3 regions of the Brevibacterium ammoniilyticum genome follow, and region 2 is predicted to be linked to each of the others. Evidence: predicted binding sites of a transcription regulator. Region 2 holds the regulator's gene; each other region holds the start of a gene.
What was found. Region 2 encodes HspR, which represses chaperone genes until heat shock. Its sites were predicted from a motif close to AAGTTGAGTCNNNNNGACTCAACTT; they were not measured.
Positions count from the first base shown of each region.

Region 1: the regulator HspR is predicted to act here: its motif matches at 1,044-1,068, upstream of AAHA49_RS10695 (ATP-dependent Clp protease ATP-binding subunit).
Region 3: the regulator HspR is predicted to act here: its motif matches at 4,082-4,106, upstream of AAHA49_RS04910 (Hsp20/alpha crystallin family protein).

Region 1 covers NZ_BAABNP010000008.1:13,744-21,427, reverse strand. The annotation lists gene AAHA49_RS10705 (MerR family transcriptional regulator) at 1-301, opposite strand, end outside; gene AAHA49_RS10700 (DUF4188 domain-containing protein) at 440-946, shown strand; gene AAHA49_RS10695 (ATP-dependent Clp protease ATP-binding subunit) at 1,085-3,622, shown strand; gene AAHA49_RS10690 (metallophosphoesterase family protein) at 4,015-5,043, opposite strand; gene AAHA49_RS10685 (YidC/Oxa1 family membrane protein insertase) at 5,114-5,950, opposite strand; gene AAHA49_RS10680 (hypothetical protein) at 6,125-6,412, opposite strand; gene AAHA49_RS10675 (ClpP family protease) at 6,572-7,228, shown strand; gene AAHA49_RS10670 (ClpP family protease) at 7,225-7,684, shown strand, end outside.
Region 2 covers NZ_BAABNP010000018.1:49,503-57,186, reverse strand. The annotation lists gene AAHA49_RS16015 (hypothetical protein) at 1-154, opposite strand, end outside; gene dnaK (molecular chaperone DnaK) at 1,570-3,441, shown strand; gene AAHA49_RS16005 (nucleotide exchange factor GrpE) at 3,441-4,112, shown strand; gene AAHA49_RS16000 (DnaJ C-terminal domain-containing protein) at 4,325-5,371, shown strand; gene AAHA49_RS15995 (heat shock protein transcriptional repressor HspR) at 5,386-5,835, shown strand; gene AAHA49_RS15990 (purine-cytosine permease family protein) at 6,182-7,684, shown strand, end outside.
Region 3 covers NZ_BAABNP010000003.1:229,166-236,849, forward strand. The annotation lists gene AAHA49_RS04890 (hypothetical protein) at 1-580, shown strand, start outside; gene AAHA49_RS04895 (amidohydrolase) at 638-1,870, shown strand; gene AAHA49_RS04900 (amidase) at 1,876-3,330, shown strand; gene AAHA49_RS04905 (ferritin) at 3,482-3,997, shown strand; gene AAHA49_RS04910 (Hsp20/alpha crystallin family protein) at 4,132-4,593, shown strand; gene AAHA49_RS04915 (class I SAM-dependent methyltransferase) at 4,667-5,386, opposite strand; gene AAHA49_RS04920 (aspartate aminotransferase type Ic) at 5,529-6,788, shown strand; gene AAHA49_RS04925 (3-hydroxybutyryl-CoA dehydrogenase) at 6,878-7,684, opposite strand, start outside.

The sequences.
Region 1 (7,684 bases), on a different contig from region 2:
CGTCGGAGGCCGTGCCGGATGCACCCGTCGGGGCCGTCGCCGTCTGCGCAGCACCGAGCACGTCGAGGAACGTCTCCGGCGGATCGTCGATGACCCTGAGTACGCGCCCCGCCGCCTCGACCGAGAGCCTCGCCGGGCCGAGGAGCGCACGGATGAGCTCGAGCCGGTCGACGTGCGCCTCGGAGTAGACCGCCTGCGTCGCCGAGGTCCGCTCGCCGGGTGGCAGGAGTCCTTCGCGCAGGTAGTACTTGATCGTCGCCACCGGAACGTCGGTGCGACGCGAGAGCTCGGAGATGCGCATGCGGACCTCGTTTCGTCGACCGGTCACGGGCTGCGACTGTCCGTGGAATTCGCCCCTTGACAGAATCGCCCGCCATATTGGAAAGTGAAGGTATCCAATATTGGAGAGTTCAGGTATCCAGTATGTCAGGAGAAGGCGATGACGACCAAAGCGACCATGCAGCAGGGCTCGAACGTCGGGCCGGAGAAGCTCACCCACGACTACGACGGCGAACTCGTCGTCTTCATCATCGGCATGCGGATCCGGCAGTGGTGGCGCCCGGACCTCTGGGTGCCGGTCTTCACCGCGATGCCGCGGATGCTCGCCGAGCTCTCCGCGGATCCGGACTCGGGAATGCGCGGCTACCGACTCGTGTTCGACCCACGTGGGCCCTGGCTCGTCCAGTACTGGGACTCGCTCGAGAAGCTCTACGCCTACGCCGCCGACCCGGCGGCGAAGCACCGACCGGCGTGGACGGCCTTCAACAAACGGGCCCGCTCGGCACCGAACGCCGTCGGCGTCTGGCACGAGACCTTCCCCGTCGACGGGGCCGAGTCGATGTACGTCGGCACTCCGCCGCTCGGCCTCGCGAAGGCCGTCGGCACCCGCCCGGTCGGTCCGCGCAGCGCCCGCGCCCGCGACCGGCAGGCCCGCCGGGACCGGTGAGCTGCCGTCGCGGAGGAGCCTGCGGAGACCTCGCTCACGCTCGGATTCGAGCGGGGAATAACCCCGAAGTGATTCTCGTTGATTGGGTCAAAGGACTTAACTGAGTCACCCTGACTCAACTTTCAAGAGGAGGTCACTTTGGCTAACTTCTTCGGACCTTCCGGCGGCGGCGAGGGCTCGTTCGACGAGTTCCTCGCCCGCTACCTGCAGGGTCAGAACACTCCACGGCAGGGACGTTCCGTCGACATCAACCGTCTGCTCACCAAGCGCACGCGGGACCTCGTCGACGGCGCTGCCGACTATTCGCGCGGACGCGGCCAGGAAGAGGTCGACGCGCTCCACCTGCTGCGCGTCATGGTCGAATCCGAACACGGCGCGGCCTCACTGCGCCAGATGGGCGCCGACCCCGAGGCGATCGTGCACGCGATCGACGAACGGCTCCCGCAGGCCGCTCCTGCGCGCACCGGCGACGGTGCCCCCACGCTGACCGGCGCCGCCCAGAAGGCCCTGCTCGACGCCTACCAGGTGGCGCGCGCCTTCGGATCGACCTACATCGACCCCGAACACGTCTTCTTCGCCTTCGTCCTCAACCAGGAGATGCCCGCCGGGCGGATCCTCGCTCAGGCCGGCGTCACGCAGGCCACCCTGCAGGCCGGCGCACAGGCCGAGGCCAAGCAGAACCAGGGTGCCGAGACCGAGACGGGAGGTGAGGAGACGATGCTCGAGAAGTTCGGCACGGACCTCACCGCGCTCGCCGCAGAAGGGCGGCTCGACCCGGTCATCGGCCGCGGCGACGAGATCGAGGAGACCATCGAGATCCTCGCCCGCCGGACGAAGAACAACCCCGTGCTCATCGGTGAGGCCGGCGTCGGCAAGACCGCCATCGCCGAAGGCCTCGCCCAGGCCATCGAATCGGGCGAGATCCCCGCGCAGCTGCGCGGCAAGCGCGTCGTCTCCCTCGACATGCCCGGCATGCTCGCCGGCACCCGCTACCGCGGTGACTTCGAGGAGAGGCTGACGTCGACCCTCGACGAGATCGCCGAGGACGGGGACACCATCGTCTTCGTCGACGAGCTCCACACCCTCGTGGGCGCCGGCGGCAACGGCGAATCGAACTCGATGGATGCCGGCAACATCCTCAAGCCGAGGCTCGCCCGCGGAGATCTCCACCTCCTCGGCGCGACGACTCTGCGCGAGTTCCGCACGATCGAGAAGGACTCGGCTCTGGCCAGGCGCTTCCAGCCGGTCATGGTCGGGGAGCCGAGCATCGAGGACGCCGTGACGATCCTCGACGGCCTCTCCGGTCGCTATGCCGAACACCACGGCGTCACCTACGACGCCGAGGCGATCCGCGCCGCCGTCGAACTCTCGCACCGCTACATCACCGACCGGTTCCTGCCGGACAAGGCGATCGACCTCATCGACCAGGCCGGTGCCCGGCTCTCCCTGCGCCGCGGACCCGTCGTCGACACGGCGGCGATGCGCGCCGAACTCGGCGAGCTCGAAGCGGAGAAGAACTCGGCGATCGCCGCGGAGAACTTCGAACGGGCAGGAGAGATCCGCGACGAGATCTCCCGCCTCACCGACCGACTCGAGGAGGTCCTGAACTCAACGACCGCCTCGGCGGAGGACGGTGACGGCGTCGTCGATGCCGAGCAGATCGCTCAGGTCGTCTCCCGGGCCACCGGCATCCCGGCGTCGAGCATGACGCAGGAGACGAAGATCCGCCTCGCCGGGCTCGAGGACATGCTCCACGGGCGCGTCGTCGGTCAGGACGACGCCGTGACCGCGGTGTCGAAGGCCATCCGCCGGTCCCAGACCGGAATGGGCGACCCGGCCAGGCCCATCGGCAGCTTCCTCTTCCTCGGCCCCACGGGCGTGGGCAAGACGGAGCTGGCGAAGGCGCTCGCCGCGACCCTCTTCGACGACGAGTCGGCGATGATCCGGTTCGACATGAGCGAGTTCGGGGAACGGCACACCGTGTCCCGTCTCGTCGGCGCCCCTCCCGGGTACGTCGGCTACGACGAGGCCGGCCAGCTCACCGAGCAGGTCCGCAGGCGGCCGTATGCGGTCATCCTCCTCGACGAGGTCGAGAAGGCGCACCCGGATGCGTTCAACCTGCTCCTCCAGGTCCTCGACGACGGTCGGCTCACCGACGGTCAGGGCCGGACGGTCGACTTCCGCAACACGGTCATCATCATGACCTCGAACCTCGGGTCCGAGTTCATCGGCCAGAGCACCCCGCTGGGCTTCACCTCGGCGGATGCCACGGTCACCGACCGTGACCTGCGGGCGAAGGTGATGGGCAGGCTCAAGGAGGTCATGCGTCCCGAGTTCCTCAACCGGATCGACGAGACCGTGATGTTCACCCGCCTCGACCGCGTCCAGCTGCGGGAGATCGTCGGGCTCCAGCTCGAACTCTCGATCGAGCGCCTGGGCCGTCAGGGCATCGCCCTCGACGTCACCGAGGAGGCTATGGACTGGCTCGCCGAGGCGGGCTACGAACCCGAGTTCGGTGCCCGTCCACTGCGCCGTGTCATCCAGCGCGAGCTCGACGACCGGATCGCTGACATCCTCGTCACCGAGGCGGTCGGCGAGGGCGGAGTCGTCGACGTCACCGTCGTCGACGGTCAGCTCGCCGTCACCGCGCGAGAGAGCGCGCCGCTGGCCGCGTGAGTGCGGACTCCGTGGGCGCGTGAACTGAGCGCTGCCGCTTGAGCGCGGCTGCTTGAGCGCGGCTGCAGAACGTGTGTGACTGCACGGGCCAGTGCCCGGGTGGGAGATCATCTCCGACCCGGGCACTGTGCTGTCCGGGGACGAGTGTGGCTGTCTGCGGGCGCGAGCGGCTGCTCAGGGACGCGGACCAGCACGACGATCCGACACCAACGCGGTTAGCCGACACCAGCTCGGAGATCCGACACCAACGCGGTGAACCGACTCCTCGCGAAATACGAGCACGGTGTTCCGACCCCAGCACGGTACATGTGCCGTGCTGGGGTCGGAACACCGTGCTGTTGCCGGCGCTGCCCACCGCGGCACCCCGCGGCACCCCGCGCCACCCCGTCGTCTCACACGAGCGGGACGGTGATCTCCTTCATCCACGCCTTCCGGCCGAAGTCGCGGGCCTTCACGGTCACCGAATCGGAGGCGACCTCGACCTGCAGACCCTGGTTGAACCCGCCGGGCACGGTCTTCTCGCCGCCCTGGCCGTTGTCCGTGTAGCCGGTCTCGATGGCGCCGGTGTTGAAGACGTTGAAGCCGACGAGGTTGCCCGAGGCGGGCACGACCCGGCGCGTGTACCAGTCGGAGAGCTCGAGGTCCCAGTGCGTGTGACCGCAGAAGAGGAACACGTTTCGGTACGGCGCGAGCACCTCGAGCAGTCGATCGGCCTGCATGTAGTCGGAGAGGTAGAGCTTGTTCCTCGTCCCGGAGACCGTGTTCGGCAGCGGGTGGTGGGTGATGACCATGATCGGCTTGTTCCGCCGGTCCCAGTAGGCGATCCGGTCGGCCAGCCATGTGAACTGCTTCTCGCTCATCCACACTTCGTCCCAGCGCTTCTCGTCGTAGTAGCGCATATAGCGTTCGGTGCCGATCGTGAGCACGGGGACGCCGCCGAAGCTGAACTCCTCGTAGATCGTGTTCCGGCCGGCGAAGTTGTAGAAGGACTTGAACAGCGAGTCCTCGACGACCCCGTTGGGCCACGTGTCCTGGGCCAGGGTGTTCGGGTCCTTGTACTTCGGGACGTAGAACTCGTGGTTGCCGATCGCCCACGCCACCGTCGAGGGGTGGGCGTGCTTGTCCATCCGCTTCGTCACCTCGGCGTATTCGAAGTCGTAGCCGCGCGGGGTGATGTCGCCGGCGATCGCGAGACCGGCGCTGGCCCGGTTGGTCGTGCGCATGTCCTCGAGGGCGACGCCGAGGTCGTTGAGATCGCCCTGGATGTCGGAGATGACGTTGAAGCGCGTCACCGACCCGTTCCCTTTGTCCTTGCCCTTCGCCTTCCCGTTTCCGGGCTTCGCGGCCGCCGGGCCGGCCGCGAGGGTGGCGCCGAGCGCTCCGATGCCTGCAGTGGTGATGAGTGCGCGTCTGTTGACCATGGGAGTGAGGCTAGGGGAGCCGGACGCGCGGCAGATGGCCGCCGGGTGGATCGCGGCTGAATCGGTGCGTTCAGCTCTCGTTCACCCGCGGCGCCCCCGTGTGATCGACGCTGAGGGCACGGTTGATGACGAGCCTCTCGCACAGCGTCCACGTGGTCGTCGTCATGAGGTAGAGGGTCGCGGCGAGCGGGACGAAGGCCGCGATGACGGCGGTGATGAAGGGCATGAAGCTGAGGATCTTCGTCATCCCGCTGAGGTCGGGCATCCCCGGTGCCGTCCCCTGACCGGCGTGTGTTCCCGTGCCGGCCGGGGTCCCCGTCGCCGAGGCGGTCGGTGCCGCCTCCGGCAGAGGCGGAGTGAGGAGGTGGCGGGAGAGGGCGGCGACCGTGCCGATGAGGACGATGAGGACGGCGAAGAGCAGGCCTGAGACCCAGGTCAGTCCGCCCGAGCCGATGAGGCCGACGAGGCTCGAGCTCAGCGGGATGCCGAAGAGGGTGTGGCCGAGCAGCTCATTGGGCGCCCCGCCGATCGTCGCCTGGACGAAGAGCCCGTAGACGGCCATGAGCACGGGCGTCTGCGCGAGCACCGGCAGGCAGCCGGCGAACGGGGAGGCCTTCTCCTCCCGGTAGAGCTCCATGAGCTTCTCCTGCATCCGCTGCGGATCGGACTTGTGCTTGGCCTGGAGTTCGGTGATCTTCGGGGCCAGCCGTCGGCGCGTGATCCCCGCCCGCACCTGGGAGAGGCCGACGGGGATGAGCAGGCAGCGCACGGCGATCGTGAGCACGATGACCGCCAGCGCCGCACCGTTGGCTCCTGCAAGGGGTTCGAGGAGATCGCTGAGCGTGGTGACGAGCCAGTAGGCGCCGTCGAGGAGGAGGCGGATGGGCGGGAATTCGTAGATGTTCATGGTGGTGTCCTTCGCAGGTTCGGGTGGGAGCGCAGCGGTGCGCTCGAGCCGCCTGAGAACGACGAAGGATCATCGACGAAGGGTCATCGCAGAGATGGGATCACCGAGGTGGGCTCGCCGAGGTGGGACCGCGGAAGCGGGAGACTTCGGGCGAGACCTCGGGGAGGTCGTCGTTCAGGCGTGAGCGCGAACGACGAAGGAGGGTGCTCTGGCCAGCGTGGTTCCGGGAGTGCCCGGTGCTTCGGGGAGCGGGACGTCGCGGACCTCTGCGGGTTCGCGACGCATCCACGGGCCGTGTGGGGCCAGGGAGAGGACCCTCACAAGCGCTCTGCCCGCCCTCGCCCCCACGGGCGACAGGATCGCCGCACCGAGGATGACGAGGACGAGCAGATGCGCGGGGGATTGGGGGAGGACCGCGTCGAGGTCAGTGCTGAGTACGACGACGATGAGTTGGACTGCCATCCACAGACTCAGCATCGCACCCGCCTTTCCTCTTTGCTGTCGGTACACGATGCTAGCACCGACTCGGGTGTCCCGGCGCACAATCCGCTCCGGGCAGAACCGTCCCGCTCCCGGCGGAGAGCCGTTCCCGACCGCGACGCCGGGTGCGAGCCTGAGGTCATGAACGCACACACCGCCCCGCCGGTCTGGGCCGATGACGAATCGCCGACCGTGTCCCCTGTCCCCGAGACCCAGCGCATGCTCGCCGCCTACCGCACCGTCGTCTTCAACGGCGAACTCCGCGACGAGAACGGGATGGAGATCGTCTCCCGGCTCGTCCTCCTCTCCGCCGAGGACCCCGAGGCCGACATCTTCCTCTGGATCAACTCTCCCGGCGGGTCGGTGCCGATGATGCACGCGATCGCCGACACCATTGCGACCCTGCCGGGCGATGTCGTGACGATCGCGTTCGGGTGGGCCGCCTCGGCGGGGCAGTTCGTCCTCACCATGGGCACCCCGGGCAGGCGCTTCGCCCTGCCCCATGCCCGCATCCTCCTCCACCAGGGGTCGGCGGGGATCGGGGGAGCGGCCGCCGACATCGAACTCCAGGGCGGGGACCTGCGGGCCGTCCGCGACTCCGTGCTCACCCGCATCAGCGAAGCCAGCGGTCAGGCCTTCGAGAAGGTCTTCGCCGATTCGCTGCGGGATCGGTGGTTCACCGCCGAGGCGGCACTCGAGTACGGGCTCATCGACGGAATCGTCTCCTCCCCGGCCGAGCTCTACGCCCCGATCGCGCCGAGGCGGAGACTCGGCGTCACGGCGGGAGCGCGGTCATGAGCCAGTACACGATCCCGCACGTCGTCGACCGGTCGGGGAATTCGGAGAAGATCGTCGACGTCTATTCGCATCTGCTGGGCAATCGGATCATCTACCTGGGCGTGCCCATCGACGACGGGGTCGCGAACACCGTCATCGCCCAGCTCCTCCACCTCGAATCCGTGAGTCAGGAGCTGCCGATCCACATGTACATCAACTCCCCGGGTGGGTCGCTGACCGCGATGACCGCCGTCTACGATGCGATGTCCCATGTCGGTGCTCCCGTGGCGACGACGTGCGTGGGCCAGGCCGTCGCCGATGCCGCGGTGCTGCTCGCCGGCGGTGAGCCGGGCAGGCGGTCGATGCTCGCCCATGCCCGCGTCGTCCTGCGCCAGCCGCATGCCGAGGGGGCGCGGGGGACGATCCCGGATCTCATCGTCGCCGCCGATGAGATCGTGCGTCAGCGTCGCGAGGTCG
Region 2 (7,684 bases):
TTTCCGTGAGCTCGTCGATGTCTGGCGTTTCAAGTTGCTGGAGGTGCCGGACGAGGAAGGCGTGAGCGATTGGTGCAAGGTGTGAGGAAGCTGCGATGGCTCCTCCGCTGTGCAGGCTGATACGAACCTGATCAACGTGATTTCTGTCGGGCATCAAGTGATCCTAGTGTTTGTCACTGTGAGTGTAGCTTGTGATCCAGGAGCTTCACGGTCCTGTTCCTGTGTTATACAAGGCTGGGCGGTGGTCGCGGCGAAATTCTGTCGGCGCGGGTGGACTCTGGAAGTGTCATGGTCTCATGGGCTGAACGTCGTTGCCGCGGGGTTTTCGCGAGTTTCCGTCCAGATTTCGTCCGAGAGAAGTTTCCATTCGGTGTTGAGATTGTGGAGCGGGATTTGTGCGGTGAGATGTTCTCTTTCCGTTGGTCTCCCATCAATATGGATAAGCGCCTCGTACGGTTGGGAAGTGTGGCCACTCTCGTTTATTGACGAGTAGGCCCCCGTCGGTGAGCAGAACTGTTGTCCACCCCGTAGTGATCGTGGGTGTGCTGGTTGAGGGCCATCCAGGGATGAGTTCGAAAATCCATGCGACGGGCAATTGCAAGTGAGTCGTCAGTGAAGGGACTGAATTGCCCCGGGTTTCGCAGAGACTCCTTATCTTGGTTTACTCAGCAGTCGCGGGTTCTGCGCGGACTAGTTGCTCTCTTCCGAATGGACGGATCCCCAATTGCAGCCAGCTCTGTCTGGGCAAGCGTCATTTCTGGGTGTACCAGCGGTTCCAATTCGTCGCGCAGTTTTGAGTGGAGGAAGTGTGCTCGTCGGCTGACGGCGATGAACCAGAGGTTGCGCATCAGAACGGGATCTGCGCCTGACCATACTACGTTGCTCCAGCCTTTCGCCCGCATAAGCGGGCGGACCACGAGAACTGCTCCTGTACCCGTTTGTCGGAGAGTCTGGTTGCTGGGTTCGCATCGACGAGTGTGTTGCTGCCGTTGCTGTGTTCGAGTTGTATGTCGAGGACGTGTCTGCGCAGGTGGGCACCGTCTTGTTCTTGGAGGTGGAACGGCTGCGTTGCGATTCGTGTGGTGTTGGGGGCGAAGTCTGCGAGCCAGAGCCAATCGAGTTCGAGGAGGCTCTCGTGCATGGCGGTCCTGTGAGTGGCCGTGAGCTAGAACACACCGGGGAAATTTCTCTGCCTGATAAAACGGAGGACGACGCACAGGTTCTTCGCTGATCACTTCTTGAGGGCAGATCAGTCCGAGGGTGGTCGATACGAGCTCGGTGTCGCATGCTGGTAGGAAGCGCACCACTCGGAACGCATCTTAAAGGACCTTCGAAAAAATTCTTCAGGAGCGGAATAAACCCCCGCTCCACAAAGTTGAGTCTGGTGTACGCAACTTTTATGAGGCGGGGATTGACGATCTCGGCCGCGAAGAGAATACTTGAGTCCATCAGACTCAATGCGGGCGACGGTCCGACGAGACGACTCCGGGAGGCAGCTCCCGGTGGCACCTCTCAGGCCGACCGCGCGCATTCAGCCCGAGCCGACTCTCACAGATAAGGAGAAACGATATGGCACGTGCAGTTGGAATCGACCTCGGAACCACGAACTCCGTCGTCGCAGTCCTCGAAGGCGGCGACCCCAAGGTCATCGCGAACATGGAAGGCGGTCGCACGACCCCGTCCGTCGTCGCAGTCAACAAGAACGGGGACTCCCTGGTCGGCGAGATCGCCAAGCGCCAGGCTGTCACCAACGTGAAGAACACCGTGGCGTCCGTCAAGCGCCACATGGGCACCGACTGGAACACCGAGATCGGCGGCAAGACGCTGACCGCTCCCGAGGTCTCCGCCCGCATCCTCCAGAAGCTCAAGCACGACGCCGAGGAGTACCTGCAGGAGAAGGTCACCGACGCGGTCATCACCGTCCCTGCCTACTTCAACGACGCCGAGCGTCAGGCCACGAAGGACGCCGGTGAGATCGCCGGCCTCAACGTCCTGCGCATCATCAACGAGCCCACCGCTGCGGCCCTGGCCTACGGCCTCGAACGCGGCAAGGAAGACGAGCTCATCCTCGTCTTCGACCTCGGCGGCGGCACCTTCGACGTCTCGCTGCTCGAAGTCGGCAAGGACGACGACGGCTTCTCGACCATTCAGGTCCGTGCGACCTCCGGCGACAACCGCCTCGGCGGCGACGACTGGGATCAGCGGATCGTCGATTGGCTGGTTGAGCAGGTCAAGAACAACTACGGCGTGGACCTGACCAAGGACTCCACGGCGATGCAGCGTCTCAAGGAGGCCGCTGAGCAGGCGAAGAAGGAGCTCTCGTCCGCGACGAGCACCAACATCTCCCTGCAGTACCTGTCGATGAGCGAGAACGGTCCGATCCACCTCGACGAGACCCTCACCCGGGCGAAGTTCGAGGATCTGACCAAGGACCTCCTCGAGCGGACCAAGGCCCCGTTCCACGCTGTGATGAAGGACGCAGGCGTGTCCGTCAAGGACATCGACCACGTCGTCCTCGTCGGCGGTTCGACCCGTATGCCCGGCGTCACCCAGGTCGTCACCGAGCTCACCGGAGGCAAGGAGCCCAACAAGGGCGTCAACCCCGATGAGGTCGTCGCGATCGGCGCCGCCGTGCAGGCCGGTGTGCTCATGGGCGAACGCAAGGACGTCCTCCTCATCGACGTCACCCCGCTCTCGCTCGGACTCGAGACCAAGGGCGGCGTGATGACGAAGCTCATCGAACGCAACACCCCGATCCCGACCAAGCGCTCGGAGACGTTCACCACGGCTGAGGACAATCAGCCCTCGGTGTCGATCCAGGTGTTCCAGGGTGAGCGCGAGTTCACTCGGGACAACAAGAACCTCGGCACCTTCGAGCTGACCGGCATCGCGCCGGCTCCGCGCGGAGTGCCGCAGATCGAGGTCGCCTTCGACATCGACGCCAACGGCATCGTCCACGTCTCGGCCACCGACAAGGGCACAGGCAAGGAGCAGTCGATGACGATCACCGGCGGCTCGGCCCTGCCCAAGGAGGACATCGAGCGCATGGTCCGTGAGGCCGAGGAGCACGCGGAGGAGGACAAGAAGCGCCGTGAGGCAGCCGATGTCCGCAACAACGCGGAGAACCTCGCCTACCAGACCCAGAAGCTGCTCGACGACAACGCCGACAAGCTGCCTGAGGAACTGAAGTCGGAGATGCAGGCCGACGTCGACGCCGTCAAGAAGGCTCTCGAGGGCGAAGACGACGACGCCGTGAAGAAGGCTTTCGACACGCTCACCGAGAAGCAGCAGAAGATCGGCGAGGCGATCTACGCCCAGCAGGACGCCGGCGCCGCCGGTGCCTCTGACCAGGCCGGCGCCTCCGATGCCGGCACCGGTGCCGACGACGATGTCGTCGATGCCGAGGTCGTCGACGATGATGAGGACGGGGAGAAGAAGTAATGACGACCGAGGGCAACGATCCGTCGTCCGAGGAGCCGCGCTTCACCTTCCATGACAAGCGCCGGGTCGACCCCGACACCGGTGAGCTTCGTCCCGAGGCCGACGCCCAGTCGGCCGCGGGGGCCGGTGAAGGCGCCGACACCGAGGAGGTGCTGGCCGACGCCAGCGACCTCGGTGTCGACATCCCGGCCGATGCCTCCACGCTGGACGACACCGAGGCGGCCACCGAGCCGGGTGCGGCCGAGCCCGCGCCCGGGTCGGAGGCAGCCGCCCACCTCGCCGATCTCAAGCGGATCAACGCGGAGTACGCTGCCTACCGCATGCGTGCCGACCGCGAACGCGAGCGGGCAGCCGCGGGCGGAACGATCAAGGCCGTCGAGGCCCTGGTCCCCGTCCTCGACGAGGTGCGTCTGGCGCAGGAGAACGGCGACGTGACCGGGCCCTTCGAGGCCCACGTGAACAAGCTGCTCGACGCCCTGGCCAAGGTCGGCGTCGAACAGTACGGCGCCGTCGGCGACGAGTTCGACCCTCGCCTGCATGAGGCTCTCATGCAGCAGCCGTCGAACGATGTCGAGGTGCCGACGGTCTTCATGGTCATGCAGCCGGGCTACCGCATGGGTGATCGCATCATCCGCGCGGCCCGCGTCGGCGTGCAGCAGCCCGAGGACTGAGCATCCCGACCCCGCCGAGGTGACACCCAGCCCCAGCGTCCGGACACGGACGCTGGGAGCGGGGCGGCCGCCTCGGCGACGGTCCGGAATCTCCGGGAGGACAGCTTTCGGAGGTTGCGGATTGTGAGTGGACAGATGAGCAGAACGATGACAGAGCCGGTGCCGGCAGGCAGCGGCGAGCAGAACAGGACAAGGAAGAAGGGAGGTGCCAGATGAGTACCGGACCTCAGAATGATTGGTTCGAGAAGGACTTCTACAAGACCCTCGGCGTCTCCAAGGACGCCACGGACTCCGAGATCAAGAAGGCCTACCGCAAGCTCGCGCGGAAGTACCATCCGGACGCGAATCCGGGCGACGCCGAGGCGGAGGCCAAGTTCAAGGAGATCGGACAGGCCCACCAGGTGCTGTCGAACAAGGAGTCGCGCGAGCAGTACGACCAGGTGCGCGCGATGGGCAGCGGTGCCCGGTTCAGCGCGGGCGCCGGCGGCGCCGGTGGCGGAGGCGGCTTCGACGACGTGTTCTCCGACCTCTTCGGAGGCGGCGGGCGCACCCGGACCCGGACGACGTACTCCGGCGGCGGTTTCGGCGGATCCGGCGGCTACGGAGACGTGCCGCCCGACCTCGCCGATCTGCTGGGCGGATTCGGCGGCGGTGCCTCCTACGGCGGCTACGGCGACAGTGGCTTCGGCGGCTATTCGCCTCCGGTCAAGGGCGGGGACATCAAGTCCTCGACGAACCTCAGCTTCACCGAGGCGGCCAACGGCGCCTCGGTCAAACTGAAGATGCCCAACGGCAAGCCGCTGACGGTGCGCACCCCGATCGGGGTCAAGGACGGGCAGAAGATCCGTCTGGCCGGCAAGGGCAAGGCCAGCCCGAACGGCGGCGAGCCCGGAGACGTCATCCTCACCGTCAACGTCAAACCGCACCCGGTGTTCACCCGGGACGGCGACAACCTGCGCATCGACCTGCCGGTGAGCTTCGACGAGGCGGCACTCGGCGCCGAGGTCAAGGTGCCCACGCTCGGCGGTCAGCCCGTCAAGGTCAAGATCCCCGCGGGCACGCCCTCGGGCAGGACCCTGCGGGTGCGCGGCAAGGGCGTGCAGACGAAGAAGGGCACGGGCGATCTGCTCGTGACCGTGGAGATCGTCGCACCGAAGAACCTGTCGAAGGAAGCCAAGGAAGCGGTCGAGGCGTACAAGGCGGCGACCGAGGACGAGGATCCGCGGGCCGGCCTGCTCGATCGGGCCAAGACGAGCTGAGGCGGCGCATTCGTATGCAGTTCTCTCAGAGCGCGGCCCTCTACGTCATCTCGGTGGCGGCGGAGCTTGCGGGCATGCACCCGCAGACCCTGCGCCAGTACGACAGGATGGGCCTTGTCATCCCGCAGCGCACGGCCGGCAAAGGCCGACGCTATTCGGGTCGCGACATCGCGAAGCTGCGCCTGATCCAGCATCTCTCCCAGGACGAGGGGGTCAACCTCGTGGGGATCAAGAAGATCATGGAGATGCAGAACCAGATCGACGCACTGAGGAACCGGAACCAGGAGCTCGAGGAGGAAGTCCTCGCGCAGGCGGAGGAACGCGAACGCGATGCGCGCGTGTTCGCCGCCGGCTCCGGAGGCGATGTCGTCTCGATCGCCCGGGGCCGGCGCCCCAAGGTCAAAGCCGAATCCCCGACCGGCGCCGTCGTGCTCTACGACGACTTCCGCGCCCGGAGGGTGTGAGCGGGTCGGCAGTTGGCGGGCGGCCGGTTGCCTGATAGTGGTCGCCCGGCTGTTGGCGGCCGGTTGCCTACTGGCGGTCGACTCTCGGTTGAGCTCACTTGAGTCTGTGGGGCACAGTTCACGAACTGTGCCCCACAGACTCAAGTGGGCTCGACTTGTTTTCGGCGGCGGCACACACGCACTCGGCTCGACGCGAGGGCTGCGGCGTTCCACCTCGGCGGGCGGCAGTGTTTGCAAGGTGAGATACAGGTCTCGAAACATGGACGAAACTCGCCCGTCACGGACCGAAACAATCGGCTGTCAGGATGGGCGATGTTGAGTCCGGACGACGACCGAGGAGCCCACCATGACAGTGACCGCAGACGGGTCGGCCACGCCGCCGGCCGGCAGCAATGAGGCGAAGGCCGCGGCGAAGGAGAGTCTCGAGGACTACACGCTGCGGTTCGCACCGCGGTCCTACCGCACGTGGGCGCCGGCCGTGGTCGCGACGAGCGCACTCGGCGGCATCGCCTACCTCGCCGACTTCTCGATCGGTGCGAGCATCGGGCTCGCGCACGGCACGGCGAACGGCATCCTCGGCATCCTCACCGCCGCGATCATCATCTTCCTCACCGGCTGGCCGCTCGCGTTCTACGCCGCGCGCTACAACCTCGACCTCGATCTCATCACCCGCGGGGCCGGATTCGGCTACTACGGTTCGGTGATCACGAACATCATCTTCGCAACGTTCACCTTCATCTTCTTCGCCCTCGAGGGCTCGATCATGGCCCAAGGGCTCTACCTCGGTCTCGGACTCCCACGCCCCATCGGCTATCTCGTGTCCACGGTGCTCATCTTCCCGCTCGTCATCTTCGGCATGAAGGCGCTCGCCCGGCTGCAGGTCTCGACGACACCCCTGTGGCTCGTCCTCATGGTCGTCCCCGTCGGCTACCTCATCGCCTTCCAGCCCGACTCCGTCAACTCCTTCTTCGCCTACCAGGGGGAGAACGGGGAGAGCGCGAACTTCGCCTCGGCGATGCTCGCAGCCGGCGTCTGCCTCTCGCTCATCGCCCAGATCGCCGAGCAGATCGACTACCTGCGCTTCATGCCCCCGCGCACCCCGGCCAACCGTCGCAGCTGGTGGGCCGCCGTCATCCTCGCCGGACCCGGCTGGGTGATCTTCGGGGCGACGAAGCAGATCATCGGCATGTTCCTCGCCGTCTACCTCATCGCCAACGTCCCCGGGGCGACGAGCTTCGCGACCGAACCGGTCCAGCAGCTGCTCGCCACCTACGAGCAGATGATGCCCCAGTGGCTCGCCCTCCTGCTCGCCGTCGTTCTCGTCGTCATCTCGCAGGTGAAGATCAACGTCACCAACGCCTACTCGGGTTCGCTGGCCTGGACGAACGCGTACACGCGCATCACCAAGCGCTATCCGGGACGGATCACCTTCCTCGTCGTCAACCTGCTCTTCGCGCTCGCGCTCATGGAGCTGAACATGTTCGACTTCCTCAACGCGATCCTCAGCTTCTACGCGAACCTCGCGATGTCGTGGATCTGCGTCGTCGCCGCGGACATTGCGATCAACAAGTACGTTCTCGGTCTCTCGCCGAAGACACCGGAGTTCCGTCGGGGCATGCTCTACGACTGGAATCCCGTCGGAGTCGTGTCCCTCCTGCTCTCGGGAGGGGTGTCCATCGCCATCTACTTCGGGGCGTTCGGTGCCGCCGTGCAGCCGTTCTCGCCGCTCTTCGCCGTGGGTATCGCGATCGTCGCGACCCCGCTCATGGCGATCCTCACCCGGGGCCGGTACTACCTGCGCCGCCGGGACGACGGCATCGATGTGCCGATGTTCGACGAGCACGGCAAT
Region 3 (7,684 bases), on a different contig from region 2:
CGACATCCTCGGCGCCTTCCTCGCGGTCTTCGCCGTCTACGGCGTCTTCTACGTCGTCGAACCCCTCACCTACTTCCCCATCCTCGGCCCGGCAGGCATGTACCAGGCGTTCATGATCGGCAACGTCGCCAACAAGCTCCTGCCCTCGGCGATCGTCGCCCAGGACACGATCGGGGCGAAGCCGGGCACCCGCAAGGGCGAGTACGCGGCGACGATGGCGATCTGCGGGGCCGCCCTCATCCACGTCTTCTCCATGGTCCTCTTCGTCGGAGTGCTCGGCACCTGGCTGGTGACGATCATCCCCGAGAACATCACGCTCATCGCCCAGCTCTACATCCTCCCGGCGATCCTCGGCGGCGTCACCGTCCAGCTCATCGTCTCGATGAAGCAGGTGAAGTCGACGATCGTCGCCCTCGCCGTCGCAGCCCTCGTCATCCTCGTCCTCATTCCGGTCGTCCCCGTCCTCGCCCCCGGTGACGTCGCTATCGTGGTCATCGTGACGATCATCATCACGTGGTTCACGAGGAACAAGGCGGTCACCGACGCCCGATCCGGCGACGACGCCGTCGGCATCAACTGACCCGCCCCGACACCCAACCGAGGCGAAGAGACCCCGCACCGAAGAGACAAGGACACCATGTCGCTCAACCCCCGACTGCGCACCGCGATCACCGACACCCTGCCCGAGGCGGTCGACGACTACAAGGACTTCCACCGTTCCCCCGAACTCTCGATGCAGGAGATCGAGACGTCTCGGGCGATCGCGGACTTCCTCTCCGACCTCGGACTCGTGCCGCAGGCCTTCGGCGGCACCGGTGTCGTCGCCGTGATCGAGAACGGCGAGGGTCCCGTCGTCGCCTACCGCGCCGACACCGACGGTCTGCCGATCGCCGAGGACACCGGACTCGACTACGCCTCGACCGCCGAGGGCGTGCTGCCCGACGGCACGGAGACCGCGGTCATGCACGGCTGCGGTCACGACACCCACATCACCGTCGGCCTCCACCTCGCCCGGGCGCTCACCGAGCACCGCGATGCGTGGTCGGGCACTGTCGTCCTCCTCTTCCAGCCCGGCGAGGAGACCGCGGCCGGGGCGAAGGCCATGCTCGACGACGGACTGTGGGACCAGGTCGTCAATCCCGAGGTCGTCTACGGTCAGCATGTCTGGCCCGGTCAGGCCGGTGACGTCTACGTCTCCTCGGGCACTGCGATGGCGATGTCCGATTCCCTCAAGGTCACCGTGCTCGGCAGGCAGGCGCACGGCTCGCAACCGGAGAACGCGATCGACCCGATCGTCCTCGGCGCCTATATGATCACCCGCCTGCAGTCGGTCGTCTCCCGGGAGATCTCCGGCCGCGACACCGCCGTCGTCACCGTCGGGACCTTCCACGGCGGGCTCAAGGAGAACATCATCCCCGATTCCGCGGTTCTCACCCTCAACATCCGCACCTTCGACGAGGACGTCCGAGCCACCGTCCTCGACCGGGTGAGGCGGATCGTGGAGGCCGAGGCGCAGGCCTCGGGAGCCCCGGAGCCCCTCATCGAGGAGATGCACTCGTTCCCCCGCTGCTACAACGATCCCGATGCGACCGCCGCGTTCGTCACCGCCGCCGAGGCGGAACTCGGTGCCGCACACGTCCACGTCGTGCCCGCCGTGACCGGCAGCGAGGACTTCGGGGCCTTCGCCGATGCCCTCGGCGTGCCCTCGGTGTACTGGTTCTTCGGCGGGTACTCCCCGGAGCGACTCAACGAGGACGAACCTCCGGCAGGCAACCACTCCCCGCACTTCGCCCCCGACGACGTGCCGACGACCCTGGAGACCGGTCTGCGGGCCGCGCTCACCGCCGTGCTCAGCCGGGTCGGGAAGTGACCGGCATGGACGAGCTGCGCTGGATGAGCACCCGGGAGCTCGCTGCCCGGATCGCTGCGAAGGAGATCTCCGCCAGGGAGGCGCTTGCCGATCAGCTGCGCCGCATCGACGAGGTCAACCCGGCGATCAATGCCGTCGTCACCCGCGATGACGACCGGGCAATGGCCGAGGCGACCGCCGCGGACGAAGCACTGGCCGCAGGCACGGCGCGAGGACCCCTCCACGGGGTGCCGATGACGCACAAGGACACCCACGACACCGCGGGCATGCGCACGACCTGGGGCTCGCCGATCTTCGCCGACCGGGTGCCGGAGGCCGATGCGCTCATCATCGCGCGGCTGCGCGCGGCAGGGGTGATCACCTCGGGCAAGACGAACGTCCCCGAGTTCGCCGCCGGCTCCCACACCTTCAACCCGGTCTTCGGCACCACCCGCAACCCCTACGACCTCACGAAGTCCGCCTCCGGCTCCTCCGGCGGGGTCGGGGCGGCACTCGCCGCAGGCATTCAGGCCTCCGGGGACGGTTCCGACATGGGTGGGTCGCTGCGCTCCCCCGGTTCGTTCAACAACGTCGTCGGCTTCCGCCCCTCGAACGGCCGGATCCCGCACACGCGCCCCGGCAACCCGTTCGCCTGGCTGGCCCAGAGCGGGTTCATGGCCCGCACGGTCTCCGATGTCGCCCTGCTCATGAGCGTCGGCGCGGGCCCGGAACCGGGCGCACCCGCCTCGCTGCCCGAACCCGGATCCGTCTTCGACCAGCCCGTCTTCCGCCTCGGCGCCGAGGACGAACCGTCCCTGTCCGGGGTCCGCATCGGCTTCAGCCCCGACCTCGCAGGTCTTCTCCCCCTCGAACCCGAGGTGCGCGCGATCGTCGCCGACACCGCCGCCGTCTTCGCCGATCTCGGCGCCGACGTCGATGACACGATCCCCGACCTGCGTGATGCCGACGAGGTCTTCACCGTCCGCCGCGCCCTCGACTTCGTCGGTTCGTGGGGAACGCTGCTCGAGACTGACCGCGAGCGGATGAAGGACTCCGTCGTGTGGAACATCGAGGAGGGACTGCGGCTCACCGGCGCCGAGGTGGTCTCCGCCGAGTCCGCCCGGGCCCGGTTGAGCGAGGAGGTCGACGCGTTCTTCGCAGACCACGACGTCCTCGTCCTCACGACCTGCCAGGTGCTGCCGTTCGACATCGGCATCGAATACCCCACGGAGATCGACGGGGTGCCCATGGAGACCTACCTCGACTGGATGCGGGCGCTGTGCCTGATCTCGGCGACCGGGTGTCCGGCGATCTCCGTGCCCGCCGGCTTCTCGGCCTCGGGACTGCCGGTCGGCGTCCAGCTCGTCGCCCGGCCCGGTGATGACGTCCGCCTCCTCGAGGTCGCCCACGCCTTCGAACAGGCGACTCTGGTGGCGCAGCGCCACCCCGACATCCCGGCCGTGTCCGTCGGAGGGGAATGAGAACGGCCCGTGCGGGGCGCGCAGCGAGGTTCGGCTTGCCTCAGCACTGTTTGCCGAGCCTTCCCACACTGGAATGATTCCAGAAATGGTGTCAGGCTAGTCTTGAAGCAGGCGGCATCCCGTCGCCGGCCGCAGTCATTAGGAGTCGCACATGCACATGAGCCCCGCAATGCAGAAGGTCCTCGGCGAGCAGGTCACGCTCGAGCTCGAGGCCTCGATGGTCTACCTCCAGATGTCGATCCAGCTCGACGATCAGGATCTGCCCGGCATGACCCGGTGGATGCGTGCGCAGTCGGAGGAGGAGCAGGTCCACGCGGCCAAGTTCATCCAGCACTGCGTCGACCGCGGATTCGCCCCGCAGATCGGCGACATCGCTGCCCCGAAGGTCTCGGGATCGCGTCCTCTCGACTTCTTCAAGGCCGCCCTCGCCCATGAGGAGAAGGTCTCCGAGTCGATCCGCAACATCTACCGCACCGCTCAGACCGAGGGCGACATCGACGTCCTCCCGCTGCTCAACTGGTTCATCGACGAGCAGGTCGAGGAGGAGGCGAGCATCTCGGAGATCATCGGCCGCCTCGAGATCGTCGGCGACAGCGGTTCGGGTCTGCTCTCGATCGACAATGCGCTCGGTTCGCGCCACCCGGACATCACCGCCGAGAGCGAGTGAGCTCCTGAGTCCACGGCCGGTCCCCGCTTCGGGGGCCGGCCGTTTCGCATTCGGTGGGAGTTCCCTGTGTGCGGAATGATTTCAAAGTTGAGTGTGTTTGACTCAATGTACAGACTCTCTGAGAAAGGATGCTCATGGCCACTCGCTTCGACCCGATCCGCGATCTCGACCGCTTCTTCACCGAGGTCACCCGGAATCCGAACTCGACGACCCTGCCGATGGACCTCTACCGCGACGGCGAGGTCTTCGTCGCCCAGATCGACATGCCCGGGGTCGACCCGGCGAGCATCGACGTCGATGTCGAGGATCGGACCCTGACCGTGCGTGCTCAGCGCACCTCGCCGGTGGGTGAGAAGGACGTCAAGTGGCTGACCCGTGAGCGCACGACCGGCACTTACGCCCGTCAGCTCACCCTGGGCAACCGCGTGGCCCTCGACCGGATCAGCGCCGACTATCAGGACGGCGTGCTCACGCTGACGATCCCCGTCGCCGAGGAGGCCCGTCCCCGCAAGATCAACGTCAACCACCAGGCCCCGAAGGAGACCGAGGTCGTCGAATCGACCGAGGTCATCGAGACCGAGGAGCGGACCGACTGAGTCCCCCGTCTCCGGATGCCCGGCGGGGCCGCACGATGTGCGGCCCCGCTTCGCATGTCCGCGGGCCCACGGCTCAGAGCCTGTCGAGGACGTAGGCCAGGCACATGTAGGGCAGGTCGACGGTGCCCGAGATCGGGTGCTCCTCGCTGAGGTAGCCGCGCAGATTGGTCTCGACGCGCTCCCTGATCGTCTCGTCCGACCGCAGCCAGTACGAACGCGTGCGCGCGAGGTCGACGATGCCGTCGACGTCGAGCGGGGTCGCGAAGTCGACGACCGCCCTCTCCCGCAGCGCGAATCCGGCGGGTGCGGGCACGTAGGCGGGACGGTAGACATCGCCGGCGTGCATGATCCGGCTCAGCCGCAGCACCCAGTCGACGCGGACGTCGAGCTGATTGATGAGGATGACCAGGCGACCTCCGGGCCGCAGAATGCGGGCGATCTCCTCGGCAGCCGCCGCCTCGTCGAACCAGTGCCAGGCCTGAGCGACCGTGACGACGTCGACGCTGCCGGCGGCAAGACCCGTGTCCTCGGCGGTGCCGAGCCGATACGGTGCGGGGTTGCGGGACAGGGCGGGTCCGTCGGGATCGACGGCGACCACCTCGGCACCGAGGTCGAGCAGCTGCGCCGAGAGGATCCCCGTGCCCGCTCCTAGGTCGCAGACACGCAGCTCGGACCACTCCCAGCCGAGGAGGTCGAGGGCGGCCTGCGGGTAGCCAGGGCGCACCGCATCGTAGCGATGGGCCTCACGGGAGAAGTTCGTCCCGTGGACGGCCCGAGCCCGCGGTCTGACCATGCGGCTTCACTCCCCTGCTCATCCACCCGCGTTCTGCGGGCCTGTCTCGGCATCCCACTCTAGCGGTCGCGCTCCCCCGTTGTGACTAGGATGGGAGGACCGGCAGAGACCACCGCCGACACCTCGGCGAGAAGGAGCATCGATGACCTCAACCCCCGATCTCGAGTCCGAGCTCGAGCAGGCCTCACGTGCGTACGAGGAGTTCGCCTCCCGCGGACTGGACCTCGACATCACGCGCGGCAAACCCGGCAGTGAGCAGCTCGATCTCTCCGATGCGCTGCTCGGCCTGGTCACCGGGGACGATGCGCGCACACCGAGCGGGGTCGACGCCCGCAACTATGGCGGCATCGACGGAATCATCGAACTCCGGGAGCTCTTCTCCCCCCTGCTCAAGGTGCCCGCCGATCAGCTGCTGGCCGGGGGCAACGCGTCCCTGACCCTCATGGGGCAGGCCCTGACCTTCGCCCTCCTCCACGGCACTGCGGTCGACGGCACCCCGTGGGGTGCGGGACCGCACAAGCTGCTGTGCCCGGTTCCCGGCTACGACCGCCACTTCACGCTCGCCGAGTCCCTCGGCTTCGAACTCCTCTCCATTCCCATGGACGACGAGGGGCCGATCGTCGCCGAGGCGCAGCGCCTCGCCGAGGACCCCAGCGTCAAGGGCATGTGGCTCGTGCCCATGTACTCCAATCCCACGGGCATCACGATCACCGAGGAGCGCGCCGCCGAACTCGCCGCGATGCCGGCGGCAGCGCCCGATTTCACGCTGCTCTGGGACAACGCATACGGCCTCCACCATCTGCGGGAGACGCACCCGGAGCCCGTGGACATCCTCAGCCTGTGCGCCGAGGCGGGACATCCCGAGCGCCCGTGGATCTTCGCCTCGACGTCGAAGATCACCCATGCGGGCGCGGGCGTGTCCTTCTTCGGCGCCGGCCCGGAGACGATGCGCTGGTTCATCGCGAACCTCGGCAAGATCGCGATCGGCCCGGACAAGGTCAACCAGCTGCGCCATCTGAGGTTCTTCGGGGATGCCGACGGCGTCGTCGCCCACATGCGCAAGCACGCCGAGATCATCGCCCCGAAGTTCGACGCCGTCCTCGACGCCCTCGAACAGGGCCTCGGCAGCACGGAGCTTGCGACGTGGACGAAGCCCGACGGGGGTTACTTCATCACCCTGACGACCCTCGAGGGCACGGCGGAGAGAATCGTCAAGCTCGCTGCCGAAGCAGGCGTCAAGCTCACCCCGGCAGGGGCGACCCATCCCTACGGGATCGACCCGGCCGGCAACGTCATCCGCATCGCCCCGACGATGCCGAGCCTCGCCGAGGTCGAACTCGCCGCCGAGGGCCTCGTCGCGTGCGTCAAGCTCGCGAGCTACGAGAAGCTGCTGGCCGGATAGGACCTGGCTGCGACGCGAAGGGCACCCGGCCAGGCCGGGTGCCCTTCGTCGTGTGCGGATCTGCGCCGGAACTGCGCCGGTCGCGGTCCTCAGTACTCGTAGAAGCCGCGTCCGGACTTCACGCCGAGCAGGCCCGCATCGACCATGCGGGAGAGGAGGACCGGCGGCTTCGCCGCGGGGTCGCCGGTCTCGGTGTAGATGCTCTCGGCGGCGAAGAGGCAGGTGTCGATGCCGACGAGGTCGGCCAGGGCGATCGGACCCATCGGGTGCGCACACCCCTTGACCATTCCCGTGTCGATGTCCTCCTTCGTCGCCAGCCCCGCCTCGAGCATCCTGATGGCCGAGCACAGGTACGGGATGAGGAGGGCGTTGACGATGAATCCGGGCCGATCGGAGGCCTGGACGGGGGCTTTGCCGAGGACCTCGGTGACGAACGTCGTCGCGGTCTCGGCGACCTCGGGGTCGGTGAGCACCGAGGAGACGATCTCGACGAGCGGCTGCACGGGCGCCGGGTTGAAGAAGTGGATCCCGAGGACGCGTTCGGGCCGCGAGGTGGCCTGGGCGAAGCGGATGATCGGCATCGACGAGGTGTTCGAGGCGAGGATCGCGGTCGGGTCGGTGACGACCTCGTCGAGTTGGGCGAAGATCGCCTTCTTGATGTCCTCGTTCTCGCTCGCGGCCTCGATGACGAGCTGCCGGTCGGCGAGATCGGCGATGTCGGTGGTGAACCGCAGACGCGACAGCGCCGCTTCTGACTCGGCGGCCGAGAGCTTGCCCTTCTCAACGGCCTTGGCCAGGGACTTCTCGATCCGGGCGCGACCGGCGGCAACCGCGTCGTCGCTGACCTCGGAGACGATGACGTCGCAGCCGGACTTCGCGAGCACCTCGGCGATGCC